Regions from separate parts of the Streptomyces sp. NPDC056479 genome, predicted to be linked through region 1. Evidence: predicted binding sites of a transcription regulator. Region 1 holds the regulator's gene; the other holds the start of a gene.
What was found. Region 1 encodes HspR, which represses chaperone genes until heat shock. Its sites were predicted from a motif close to TTGAGNNNNNNNNNCTCAA; they were not measured.
Positions count from the first base shown of each region.

Region 2: the regulator HspR is predicted to act here: its motif matches at 1,945-1,963, upstream of dnaK (molecular chaperone DnaK).

Region 1 covers NZ_JBHTRZ010000005.1:577,862-584,351, reverse strand. The annotation lists gene ACFQ6S_RS23055 (PA14 domain-containing protein) at 1-535, shown strand, start outside; gene ACFQ6S_RS23050 (PA14 domain-containing protein) at 600-2,267, shown strand; gene ACFQ6S_RS23045 (heat shock protein transcriptional repressor HspR) at 2,350-2,796, opposite strand; gene dnaJ (molecular chaperone DnaJ) at 2,802-3,983, opposite strand; gene grpE (nucleotide exchange factor GrpE) at 4,020-4,664, opposite strand; gene dnaK (molecular chaperone DnaK) at 4,664-6,490, opposite strand, start outside.
Region 2 covers NZ_JBHTRZ010000003.1:265,691-272,180, reverse strand. The annotation lists gene ACFQ6S_RS12715 (hypothetical protein) at 1-1,254, shown strand, start outside; gene ACFQ6S_RS12710 (OsmC family protein) at 1,320-1,748, shown strand; gene dnaK (molecular chaperone DnaK) at 2,010-3,896, shown strand; gene narI (respiratory nitrate reductase subunit gamma) at 3,893-4,615, opposite strand; gene narJ (nitrate reductase molybdenum cofactor assembly chaperone) at 4,612-5,106, opposite strand; gene narH (nitrate reductase subunit beta) at 5,106-6,490, opposite strand, start outside.

The DNA of each region.
Region 1 (6,490 bases):
CCTGAAGTACTACACGGTCCACTGGGGCGAGCTCTACGGCGACGAGGGCGAACAAGTCTGCTGGGGCAGCCTGGTGGACTACGTCTCGCCCAGTGACACGTCCTACGACTACACCACGCTCCCCGACGGCGACGAGGTCTGCTTCTTCGTCGACGCCGTGGACGACGAGGGCAACTCCGCCATCAAGTGGAGCGACGATCCGGTCCAGGCCGTGCGCGTCACCGAGCTCGACATGACGCCGAGCGTGGCCACGCCGGAGGGTTCGCCGGTACATCTGACGGCCGACGAGAACGACGACGACGTAGTGCTGACCTGGAACACCGTGGCCGATGCCACCGGCTATCAGGTCTACCGCTGGAACCCCGACACCGAGGCCTACGAGAAGCTGGCGGCCACGACCGGCACCTCCTACGTGGACACCGGCGCCGGCGCGGGCACCACCCGCCACTACTGGGTGACCGCGATGTACGCGGACGGCACGGAGTCGGCGCCCGGCGGCGACTGGGCGGTCACCGCCCCGGCCGACAACCCCTGACAGACGCCGTACGTGTTCGGCGACGGTTGATCACCGCCGTCGCCGAACAGGACCGAAGGACCCCATGACCCCAGCCAGACGCACGCCCGCGGTCACCGCGACCGCCCTCGTGCTCGCCACCGCGGGCGGCCTGCTCACGACCCTCGCCGCGCCCGCGTCCGCCGCCGTGACCTGCAACTCGCCCGTCTTCAAGCGGCAGTTCTTCGCGAACACGGCCTTCTCCGGTACGCCGAAGAAGACCGACTGCGACACCGCCATCGACCAGAACTGGGGCACCAATGCCCCCGCCTCCGGCCTCCCCAAGGACAACTTCGCCGTCCGCTGGACCCTCACCCGCGACTTCGGCTCCGGCGGGCCCTTCGTCCTCTCCGCCTCCGGGCTCGACGGCATCCGCGTCTACCTCGACGGTTCCCGCAAGATCGACCTGTGGAAGAACACCTCCACGACCGTCTCCAAGACCGTCAACGTCTCCGTTCCAGCGGGTAAGCACACGCTGCGGATCGACTACGTGAACTGGACCGGCAGCGCGAAGGTCAAGTTCGGCTACGCCCCGCGGACTTCGGCCACCGTCGACAAGGTCAAGCCGCTCACGCCCACCGGTGCGAAGGTCACGTACGACACGGCCACCGGCAAGGCCAAGCTGACCTGGTCCAAGAACCCGGAGATGGACCTCGCGGGCTACCGCGTCCACCGCCGCCTCAAGGGCGCCTCCTACGGCAGCACCCCGCTCGCGACGACCACCTCCACCACGTACACCGACAGCACCCTGCCGGTGAATGGCGCGACCTACTACTACGAGGTCCGCGCCTACGACAAAGCCGGCAACGAGTCGGCCGGTACGACGGATCAGGCCGTCACCACCGTCGACCGGACGGCCCCGGCGCGGGTCGAGACCGTGTCGGCGCTGGGGACGACGGCGGGCAACTCCGTCACGTGGAAGGCCTCGACGTCCAAGGACGTGCACCACTACGAGGTGTGGGGCGCGGAGGGCGGCCAGTCGGACATGGACGGTCCGGAGATCGTCTTCGGCACGTCCTGGACGGACCCCGTGGCACCCGCGGGCCTGGCCTACAACTACGAGGTGGTGGCCCTCGACGCCGCCGGCAACATCGCCCCGGTCTCCGACCCCGCGGTGGTCACCCGCCCCGTGGCGTCGGCCGTCGCCGCCCCCACGGGCCTCACGAGCACGCCCGCCGACGCCTCCACGAAGGTGACGTGGACCGCGGCCGAGGACGCCGGGGTCACCGGCCACCGCGTCTACCGCCGCACCACCGCCACCGGCGCCTGGAGCCTCCTGGGCGCCACGTCCGGCACGTCGTACGCCGACACCTCCGCCCCGAAGGGCAAGGCCTACTACTACGTGGCCGCCGTCGACGCCCAGGGCGCCGACTCCGTCCCCTCCGCGGAGACCGTCGTCGACCGTCTGACGCCGGCCACCGCGAGCGGCCCGGCCGCGCCGAAGCTGACCCTGGTCACCACGGGCGTGCCCGCGCGCAGTCCGATCCAGCTCACGGCCGCCCCCGGCACGGGCGACGAGGCACGCGTCCTGAAGGGCTACTCCTGGGAGATCTCGGGCGCCTGCGGCATCAGCGGCACCCGGTTCTCCGCCACGGGGTCGCTCTCCTGGACGGCGCCCTACAACGGCCCCTGCATCGCCGAGGTGTACGCCGTGGACGCCTACGGCCGCCAGAGCACGCAGAGCACCTCGCTGGAGTTCTTCGTCGGCCGCTGACGGCCACAGCTGACGGCGGGCCGCTCACGGCACAGGAAAGGGGCCCGGAGATTCCTCCGGGCCCCTTTTGCCTGCGGTCTGCCTAGTCCTTGGGCTTCTTCGGCCGCCACACCACCAGCGCACTGGTCTGCTGTACCTCCTGGTACGGCACCAGGTCGCGCCGGTACGACGCGTGCACCGCGGCCTCGCGCTGCTGCATCGCCGCCGCGGCCCCGTCGAGGGCCGCCTGCATCTCCGCCATGCGGGACTGCAGCGCGACGACCTGGTTCTCCAGTTCGATGATGCGCTTGATGCCGGCCAGGTTGATGCCCTCGTCCTGCGACAACTGCTGCACCTGGCGGAGCAGTTCGATGTCGCGGGCCGAGTAGCGGCGGCCCCGGCCGGGCGTGCGGTCGGGGGACACCAGGCCCAGGCGGTCGTACTGGCGAAGGGTCTGCGGGTGCAGGCCGGAGAGCTGGGCCGCCACCGAAATGACGTAGACCGGGGTTTCCTCGGTCAGTTCATACGGGTTGCGTCGACGACCGTCCATCTCCATCAAGCTCCCTTCGCGGCCTGGAACAGCTCCGCCCGCGGATCCTCCTCCGCGGTCGCCTCGCGATACGCCTCGAGCGCGTCACGAGCCTTCCCCGTCACGTCCTTCGGGACACTCACCTCGACGGTGACCAGCAGGTCCCCGCGGGTGCCGTCCTTGCGGACCGCGCCCTTGCCCCGCGCCCGCATGGTGCGGCCGTTGGGCGTGCCGGGCGGCAGCTTCAGGGTGACCGGCGGTCCGCCCAGGGTGGGAACCCTGACCTCGCCGCCGAGGGCCGCCTCCGTAAAGGTCACGGGGACGGTCACCGTGAGGTTGTCGTCCTTGCGGCCGAACACCGGGTGGGCGTCGACATGCACGGTGACGTAGAGGTCGCCCGCCGGGCCGCCGCGCTCGCCGGGCGCTCCCTTGCCGCGCAGCCGGATGCGCTGGCCGTCCGACACCCCGGCCGGGATGCGGACCTGCATCGTCCGGGACGACTTCGCCCGGCCGCTGCCCTTGCACTCCATGCACGGGTGCTCGGCGATCAGGCCGCGCCCCTTGCAGTCCGGGCAGGGGTCGGTCAGCGAGAAGCCGCCGCCCGAACCCCGGGCCACCTGGCCGGTGCCGACGCAGGTCGGGCACACCCTCGGCGTGCCGTTCTTGTCGCCGGTGCCCGCGCACGCCTTGCACGGTGACTGCGAGGACATCCGCAGCGGGACCGTCGCACCCTCGATCGCCTCGGTGAAGCTGAGGTTGACCTCGGTGTCGATGTCCTGGCCGCGCCTGGGCTGGGTACGTGTGCCCGTGCCCGCGCCGCCGCGGTTGAACAGGCCCCCGAAGACGTCACCGATTCCGCCGCCGAAGCCGCCGGAACCCCCTTGGCCCTGGGCGCCGCCTCCGAAGAGGTCGCCCAGGTCGAAGTTGAAGGAGCCGCCCGCGCCGCCCGGCCCCGGGCGGAACCCGCCGTTGCCGAAGAGGGCGCGCGCCTCGTCGTACTCCTTGCGCTTCTTGGGGTCGCCGAGGACGTCGTTCGCCTCGGAGATCTCCTTGAAGCGCTCCTCGGCCTTGGCGTTGCCCTTGTTGGCGTCCGGGTGGTTCTCGCGGGCGAGCTTCCGGTACGCCTTCTTGATCTCGGCCTCGGTGGCGTCCTTGGGGACGCCGAGGACCTTGTAGTAGTCCTTCTCGATGAAGTCCTTGGTGCTCATCCTCGACGCCCCTCCTCTCTCCTCGTCAGTTCAACGTCAGCCCTCGTCCGGGCCACCGCTCTCCTTGTCGTCGGCCGCCTCGGCAGACTCCTCCTTGACGGTCTGCGCGCCCGGCTGGGGCTCGGCCACGGCCACCCGCGCGGGGCGGATGGTGCGCTCGCCGATGCGATACCCCGGCTGGAGGATCGCGACGCAGGTCGTCTCGGTGACGTCCGGCGCGTAGGAGTGCATCAGGGCCTCGTGGATCGTCGGGTCGAAGGGCTCGCCCTCCTTGCCGAACGCCTGCAGTCCCATCTTCGCCGCGACGGTCTCCAGCGACTCCGCGACGGACTTGAATCCGCCGACGAGTTCGCCGTGTTCCCGTGCGCGGCCGATGTCGTCGATCACGGGCAGGAGCTCGGTCAGGAGGTTCGCGATGGCGATCTCCTTGACCGTGATCCGGTCCCGCTCCACGCGGCGGCGGTAGTTCTGGTACTCGGCCTGGAGCCGCTGGAGGTCCATCGTGCGCTCACCGAGCGCCGTACGCACCTGGTCCAGCTGGGCCACCAGGCCCGCGTCTGCTGCTCCGTCCCCGGCCGGGGCCGCCCCCTCCTGAGGGGCGGCCTTCGACTCGGCGTCGTCAGGGGTCGCGCCGGAGGGGACGTCGGGCTTCTCCTCGAAGCCCGGGGTCTCCTCCGTCATTACGCGACACCGTCCTTGCGCTCGTCGTCCACGATCTCGGCGTCCACGACGTCGTCGTCGGCGGCCTTGCCACCCGGAGCGGCGCCCTCGGGGCCACCCGCGGCCTGGCCGGCCTGGGCGTCGGCGTACATGGCCTGACCGACCTTCTGCGAGACCGCGGCGACCTTCTCGGTGGCGGTGCGGATCTCGGCGGTGTCCTCGCCCTTGAGCGCGGTCTTCAGCTCCTCGACGGCGGCCTCGACCTCGGTCTTGACCTCGCCGGGGACCTTGTCCTCGTTGTCCTTGAGGAACTTCTCCGTCTGGTAGACGAGCTGCTCACCCTGGTTGCGGGACTCGGCGGCCTCGCGGCGGGCGTGGTCCTCCTCCGCGTACTTCTCGGCCTCTTCGCGCATCCGGTTGACCTCGTCCTTCGGCAGCGAGGAGCCACCGGTGACGGTCATCTTCTGCTCCTTGCCCGTGCCGAGGTCCTTCGCGGTCACGTGCATGATGCCGTTGGCGTCGATGTCGAAGGCGACCTCGATCTGCGGGACACCGCGCGGGGCCGGCGGCAGACCGGTCAGCTCGAACATCCCGAGCTTCTTGTTGTACGCCGCGATCTCGCGCTCGCCCTGGTAGACCTGGATCTGCACGGACGGCTGGTTGTCCTCGGCGGTGGTGAAGATCTCGGACCGCTTGGTCGGGATCGTCGTGTTCCGCTCGATGAGCTTGGTCATGATGCCGCCCTTGGTCTCGATGCCGAGGGACAGCGGGGTCACGTCGAGGAGCAGGACGTCCTTGACCTCACCCTTGAGGACACCGGCCTGGAGGGCGGCGCCGATGGCGACGACCTCGTCCGGGTTGACGCCCTTGTTGGCGTCCTTGCCGCCGGTCAGCTCGCGCACGAGCTCGGCGACGGCGGGCATACGGGTGGAGCCACCGACGAGGACGACGTGGTCGATCTCGTTGATGGAGACGCCGGCGTCCTTCATGACGTTGAAGAACGGGGTCTTGCAGCGCTCCAGGAGGTCCGCGGTCAGCTGCTGGAACTGAGCCCGGGTGAGCTTCTCGTCCAGGTGCAGCGGGCCCTCGGCGGAGGCGGTGATGTAGGGCAGGTTGATCGAGGTCTCGGTGGACGAGGACAGCTCGATCTTGGCCTTCTCGGCGGCCTCACGGAGGCGCTGGAGGGCCATCTTGTCCTTGGCGAGGTCCACGCCGTGACCGGACTTGAACTGCTGCACCAGGTAGTCGACGACGCGCTGGTCCCAGTCGTCACCACCGAGGTGGTTGTCACCGTTGGTGGCCTTCACCTCGACGACGCCGTCGCCGATCTCCAGGAGGGACACGTCGAAGGTGCCGCCACCGAGGTCGAAGACGAGGATCGTCTGGTCGTCCTTGTCGAGGCCGTACGCGAGCGCGGCCGCGGTGGGCTCGTTGACGATGCGAAGGACGTTCAGACCGGCGATCTCGCCGGCCTCCTTCGTCGCCTGACGCTCGGAGTCGTTGAAGTACGCCGGGACGGTGATGACCGCGTCGGTCACCTTCTCGCCCAGGTACGACTCGGCGTCGCGCTTCAGCTTCTGGAGGATGAACGCGGAGATCTGCTGCGGGTTGAAGGGCTTCCCGTCGAGCTCCATCTTCCAGTCGGTGCCCATGTGACGCTTCACCGAACGGATGGTCCGGTCCACGTTGGTGACCGCCTGGCGCTTGGCGACCTCGCCGACGAGCACCTCGCCGTTCTTCGCGAAGGCGACGACGGACGGCGTGGTCCTGGCACCCTCGGCGTTGGTGATGACGGTGGGCTCGCCGCCCTCCAGAACGCTGACGACGGAGTTAGTCGTGCCCAGGTC
Region 2 (6,490 bases), on a different contig from region 1:
CTGGCTTTCGCGACCGCGCTGACCCGGACCGTGTCCACCGCGATGGACATGGCGGGCGGCCGGCGCGACTCCATGCTCGGCGAACCGGTCAAGAAGCGGCCCTGGCAGTGGGCCCTTGAATGGTTCATCACCTCCTACCCGCTGCTCGGCGGCATCGCGGCCGGCATCAAGCTGGTCGCCGACGCCGAACTGGCCCGCGCCCACGGCATCGCCGTCGCCGCCGTCAACACCGAGGCCGGCGAGATCTACATCAACCCGCTGCGTCACTTCGAGGCCGAGGAATGGCGGTTCATCCTCGCCCACGAGATGCTGCACGCCGCCCTGCGCCACGGTGACCGCTGCGGTCCACGCGACCCCTATCTGTTCAACGTCGCCTGCGACTACGTCATCAACGGCTGGCTGCGCGAGATGCAGGTCGGGGAGATGCCCCAGGGACTGCTGTACGACGCCCAGTTCACCGGCCTGTCCGCCGAGGAGGTCTACGACCGGATCACCGGCGACCTGCGCCGGATGCGCCGGCTGGCCACCCTGCGCGGCAAGGGCGTCGGTGACGTACTGGGTGCCCCGCTCGGCCCGCCCGGCGACTGTGTCGACCTCGACGAGTTCTACCGCCGGGGCCTCAGCCAGGGCCTCGACCTGCACCAGCAGCAGGAGCGCGGCTTCCTGCCCGGCGACCTGGTCCAGGAGATCCGCGCGCTCAGCCATCCGCCGCTGCCCTGGGACGCCCGACTGGCCCGCTGGTTCGACGAGTTCGTGCCGCGTCCGGAACCGGTGCGGACGTACGCACGTCCCGCGCGCCGCCAGGCGTCGACGCCCGACATTCCGCGCGCCGGCCGCTACTTCCCGCCCGAGGAGATCGCCCGCTGCACCTTCGGCGTGGTCCTGGACACCTCCGGCTCCATGGGCGCCGGCATGCTCGGCAAGGCGCTCGGCGCGATCGCCTCGTACGCCGAGGCGCGGGACGTACCGGCAGCGCGGGTGGTGTTCTGCGACGCGGGTCCGTACGACGCCGGGTATGTGCCGGTGACGGACATCGCGGGGCGGGTGCGGGTGCGCGGCCGTGGCGGTACGGTCCTGCAGCCCGGGATCGACCTGCTGCAGCGCGCGGACGACTTCCCGCCGGGCGCGCCCGTGCTCGTCATCACGGACGGCTGGTGCGACGTTCTGCGGGTGCGGCGCGAGCACGCGTATCTGATTCCCCCGGGCCGTCGTCTGCCGTTCACCCCGCGTGGGCCGGTCTTCCGGGTGAGTTGAGCCGGAGTGTGATCGGATGGAGGCACGGACCCCAGCAAACGGGCCCCCACGCGAAAGGAAGAACCGTGGCTACCACGCGCTCCGCACACACCGTCTGGGAAGGCAACCTGCTCGAGGGCAACGGTGTCGTCAACTTCGACTCTTCCGGTGCCATCGCCGCGCAGCCGGTCACGTGGGCCTCGCGCTCCCAGGACGCGAACGGCAAGACCAGCCCGGAGGAGCTGATCGCCGCCGCGCACTCCAGCTGCTTCTCCATGGCGCTCTCGCACGCCCTGAACGGCGCCGGCACCCCGCCCACCAAGCTCGTCACCTCGGCCGACGTGAATTTCCAGCCGGGTGAGGGGATCACCGGGATTCACCTCACGGTGGAGGGGACGGTTCCCGGTATCGACAGCGACGCGTTTGTCGCTGCCGCGGAGGACGCCAAGAAGAACTGTCCGGTCAGTCAGGCGCTGACGGGCACGACGATCACGCTGTCGGCGAAGTTGGCCTAGCGGGTCGCCTACGGGGGTGCCGCGGTTCGGTCGTCCGGCGTCCGCGGCGCCGCGGCGGCCGGTCGCGCACACGCGGCGGAGCCGCATATCGATACAGCCCCGCGCCCCTCGGGGGGCGGCCCTTCGGGCCGGCCCCCCGAACCCTGAGCGAGCGCTCAGGGCCGTTTGGTGCCCGTCCCCTCGGTCACCCGTCCCATTGACAAGAGCCCACTCAAGTTTTGTGCTGTAGTTCAAGAGGTGCCCTGGCGGAAGGGGACAACGATGGCACGCGCGGTCGGGATCGATCTCGGGACCACGAACTCGGTGGTCGCCGTCCTGGAGGGCGGCGAACCCACTGTCGTCGCCAATGCGGAGGGGGCCAGGACCACCCCGTCGGTCGTGGCCTTCGCCAAGAACGGCGAGGTGCTCGTGGGGGAGGTGGCCAAACGGCAGGCGGTGACGAACGTGGACCGCACCGCCCGCTCCGTGAAGCGGTACATGGGCGATGGGAACTGGCGGTTTCCCGACCAGGGCGACATCGACGGCACCCGCTACCGGGCACAGGAGCTGTCCGCCCGGGTCCTGCAGAAGCTGAAGCGGGACGCCGAGTCCTATCTCGGCGAGGACGTCACCGACGCGGTGATCACCGTCCCCGCCTACTTCGACGACGCCCAGCGGCAGGCCACCAAGGAGGCCGGCGAGATCGCGGGCCTGAAGGTCCTCAGGATCATCAACGAACCCACGGCCGCCGCCCTCGCCTACGGTCTGGACCGGGGCGAGGAGCAGACGGTGCTCGTCTTCGACCTGGGCGGCGGCACCTTCGACGTCTCGCTGCTGGAGATCGGTGACGGTGTCATCGAGGTCAAGGCCACCAACGGCGACACACACCTGGGCGGCGACGACTGGGACCAGCGGATCGTCGAGTACCTGGTGAAGAAGTTCAAGGGGCAGAACGGCATCGACCTCGGCAACGACAAGATGGCGCTGCAGAGGCTGCGCGAGGGCGCCGAGAAGGCCAAGATCGAGCTGTCCAGCTCCTCCGAGACGACGATCAACCTGCCTTACATCACCGCCTCCGCCGAGGGCCCCCTCCACCTCGACGAGAAGCTGACCCGCGCCCAGTTCCAGGAGCTCACCGCCGACCTCCTCGACCGCTGCAAGACCCCCTTCCACCAGGCCGTCAAGGACGCCGGCATCAAGCTCTCCGCGGTCGACCACGTCATCCTCGTCGGCGGCTCCACCCGGATGCCCGCCGTCACCGACCTGGTGAAGGAACTCACCGGCAAGGACCCGCACAAGGGCGTCAACCCCGACGAGGTCGTGGCCGTGGGCGCGGCCCTCCAGGCCGGCGTCATCCGCGGCGACGTCAAGGACGTCCTGCTGCTCGACGTCACACCGCTGTCCCTCGGCATCGAGACCAAGGGCGGCATCATGACCAAGCTCATCGAACGCAACACGACGATCCCCACCCGGCGTTCGGAGATCTTCACTACGGCCGCCGACAATCAGCCCTCGGTCGGCATCCAGGTCTACCAGGGCGAACGCGAGATCGCAGCGTACAACAAGAAGCTGGGCGTCTTCGACCTGACCGGTCTGCCCCCGGCACCGCGCGGCGTCCCGCAGATCGAGGTCGCCTTTGACATCGACGCCAACGGGATCATGCACGTCTCCGCGAAGGACCTGGCGACCGGCCGCGAGCAGAAGATGACGGTGACGGGCGGCTCGGCCCTGCCGAAGGACGACATCGACCGCATGATGCGGGAGGCCGAGCAGTACGCCGAGGAGGACCACAAGCGCCGCGAGGCGGCGGAGACCCGCAACCAGGCCGAGCAGCTCGTCTACCAGACCGAGAAGTTCGTCCGCGACAACGAGGACAAGGTCCCGGCGGACACCAGGGCCGAGGTCGAGTCGGCGATCACGGACCTCAAGCAGCAGCTCGAGCAGAACGCCGAGACGAACGCCCTGCGCACCGGCATCGAGAAACTCGCCACCGTCAGCCAGCAGATGGGCCAGGCCATGTACGCCCAGTCCCAGCAGGCACCGTCGGACGGCTCGGCAGAGTCAGGCACCGGCACTGAGCAGGGCGCGGCACAGGACGACGACGTGGTCGACGCCGAGATCGTCGACGACGAGAAGGACCAGAGGGACCAGAAGGGCGGGGCGGCCTAGGAGTCAGCCTTCTCCCAGCCGCGCCTCTCCGGCCGCGGCCCCAGCTGCTCGGGGTCGCGGCTGCGGTACACCAGGTACGGCCGGAACAGGTACTGCACCGGCGCGCTGAACATGTGCACCAGCCGGGTGTACGGCACCAGCGCGATCAGCGCCATGCCGACCACCGCGTGGATCTGGTACAGCACCGGCACGCCCGCCATCCGGTCGAGGTCGGGCTGGAGGGTGAACAGGCTGCGGGCCCACGGGGCGATGGACTGGCGGTAGTTGTAGCCGTCGCCGGAGGCGTGCGTCAGCTTGGCGGCCATGCCGAGCACGATCGCGCCGAGCAGTACGACGTACATGACCTTGTCGTTGGCCGTGGTCGCCCGGAACACCGGTGCGCTGGTGCGGCGGCGGTAGACCAGCAGGACGATCCCGGCGACCGTCAGCACCCCGGCCGCCGTACCGCCGTAGAGGGAGAACAGGTGGTACGTGTGCTCGCCGACGCCGAGCGAGTCCGTCCAGGACTCCGGGACGAACAGGCCCACCAGATGGCCGACCAGCACGAACAGGATGCCGTAGTGGAAGGCGGGCGAGGCGATGTTCAGCAGCCTCGACTCGTAGACCTGGGAGGAGCGTGTGGTCCAGCCGAAGCGGTCGTAGCGGTGGCGCCAGACCAGGCCGGCGACGAGCAGGGCGAAGGTGACATAGGGCAGGACGCCCCAGAGCAGTGTGGTCATGGGCGCATCCCCGGGTGTGCGGTCGGCAGTGCGGCGCACACGGCGTCCAGGACGGACGCGTACGGTGTGCCGAAATCGGTGAGCCGGGAGCGCAGCTGCTCCAGGCAGTCCCGGTGGTCCAGCAGGAGATCGGTGTCGCCGGTGCGGGCCGCGAACTCCAGTACCGCGGGGAGGAAGTCGGGCAGCTCCTCGCCGGAGAACTCCAGGCCGTGGGCGCGGTAGACGTCCTTGAAGCGGAGCAGCGACATCCCGCGCCGCCGGGTGTCCCCGTCGCGCCACCAGGTCAGATACAGGCAGTGGCGGTTCTTGAGGTCGAAGACCTCGACATAGTGCGCGGCCAGTTCCTCCGGTGGCGTGAGCGCCGCGTGGTCGGTGAACTCCCGTAGCTGCGGGGCCGCTTCACGCAGCAGGGGCAGCCGGGCGCGGAAGTCGTCGTCGGGGTAGGTCAGGCAGAGCGCGGCCGCCTGGTAGAGGACCTCGAAGGACGGCATCAGGCCTCCTCGGGGTCGACGTCGGCGGTGTCGTCGGAGGTCTGCCGTCCGCGCAGGGCGTGGAAGTTCTGCACCGACACCAGCGGCAGCAGCTTGCGGCCGGAGTCCTGGCCGAAGGGTCCGTCCCCGCCCATTCCGGGCCCGCCGTCGTAGTCGAGGCTGCACCCCTGCGGGAGCGCCGACTCCTCAAGACGGCGGGCATCCGCGACGGCCGCCGTCGGAATCACGTACCGGTCCTCGTACTTGGCGATCGCCAGCAGCCGGTACATGGCCTCGATCTCCCCGGCCGCCATGCCCACCGCGGCCGGCACCGAGGGATCCGGCTCTTCCCCGAGGTTGATCGCCCGCATGTGGGAGCGCATCGCGGCGAGCTTCTCGAGCGAGGAGCGGACCGGGCCGATCGCCCCTGCCGTGAACATCTCCGCCAGGTACTCCAGCGGGATGCGCAGGCTGTCGATCGCACCGAACAGGTTCCCCGCGTCCTCGCCGTCGTGCCCGGTCTCCGCCAGCACGTCCACCACCGGGGAGAGCGGCGGGATGTACCAGACCATCGGCATCGTCCGGTACTCCGGGTGCAGCGGCAGCGCGACCCGGTACTTGCTGATCAGCGCGTGCACGGGGGAGCGGCGAGCCGCCTCCAGCCAGTCGTAGGGGATCCCCGCGGCCTGGCACACCCGCCGCACCTCGGGGTCCTCGGGGTCGAGGAAGATGCCCAACTGCGCCTCGTACAGGTCCCGTTCGCGCGGGACGGAGGCCGCGGCCGTCACCCGGTCGGCGTCGTACAGCACCACCCCGAGGTAGCGCAGCCGCCCCACGCACGTCTCCGAGCAGACCGTCGGCAGACCCACCTCGACGCGCGGATAGCACATCGTGCACTTCTCGGCCTTGCCGGTGGCGTGGTTGAAGTACACCTTCTTGTACGGGCATCCCGTCACGCACATCCGCCAGCCCCGGCACCGGTCCTGGTCGACCAGGACGATGCCGTCCTCCGCCCGCTTGTACATCGCCCCCGACGGGCACGACGCCACACAGGACGGGTTGAGGCAGTGCTCGCAGATGCGCGGCAGATAGAACATGAAGCTCTGCTCGAACTCGAACCGCACCTTGTCGGAGGCCTGCTCACGGGCCTGCTCGACCATCGGGTCGAGGTCGCCGTAGGCGGGGGCGCCGGCGAGGTTGTCGTCCCAGTTCGCCGACCACTCGATCTTCATCGGCTTGCCGTCGAGCTGGGAGACCGGCTGTGCCACCGGGTAGTCGTCGCCGAGCGGTGCGTCGGTGAGGTTCTTGTAGTCGTACGTCCAGGGCTCGTAGTAGTCCTTGATCTCCGGCAGTTCGGGGTTGGAGAAGATCCCGGCGAGTTTGCGCAGCCGCCCGCCCGCCTTCA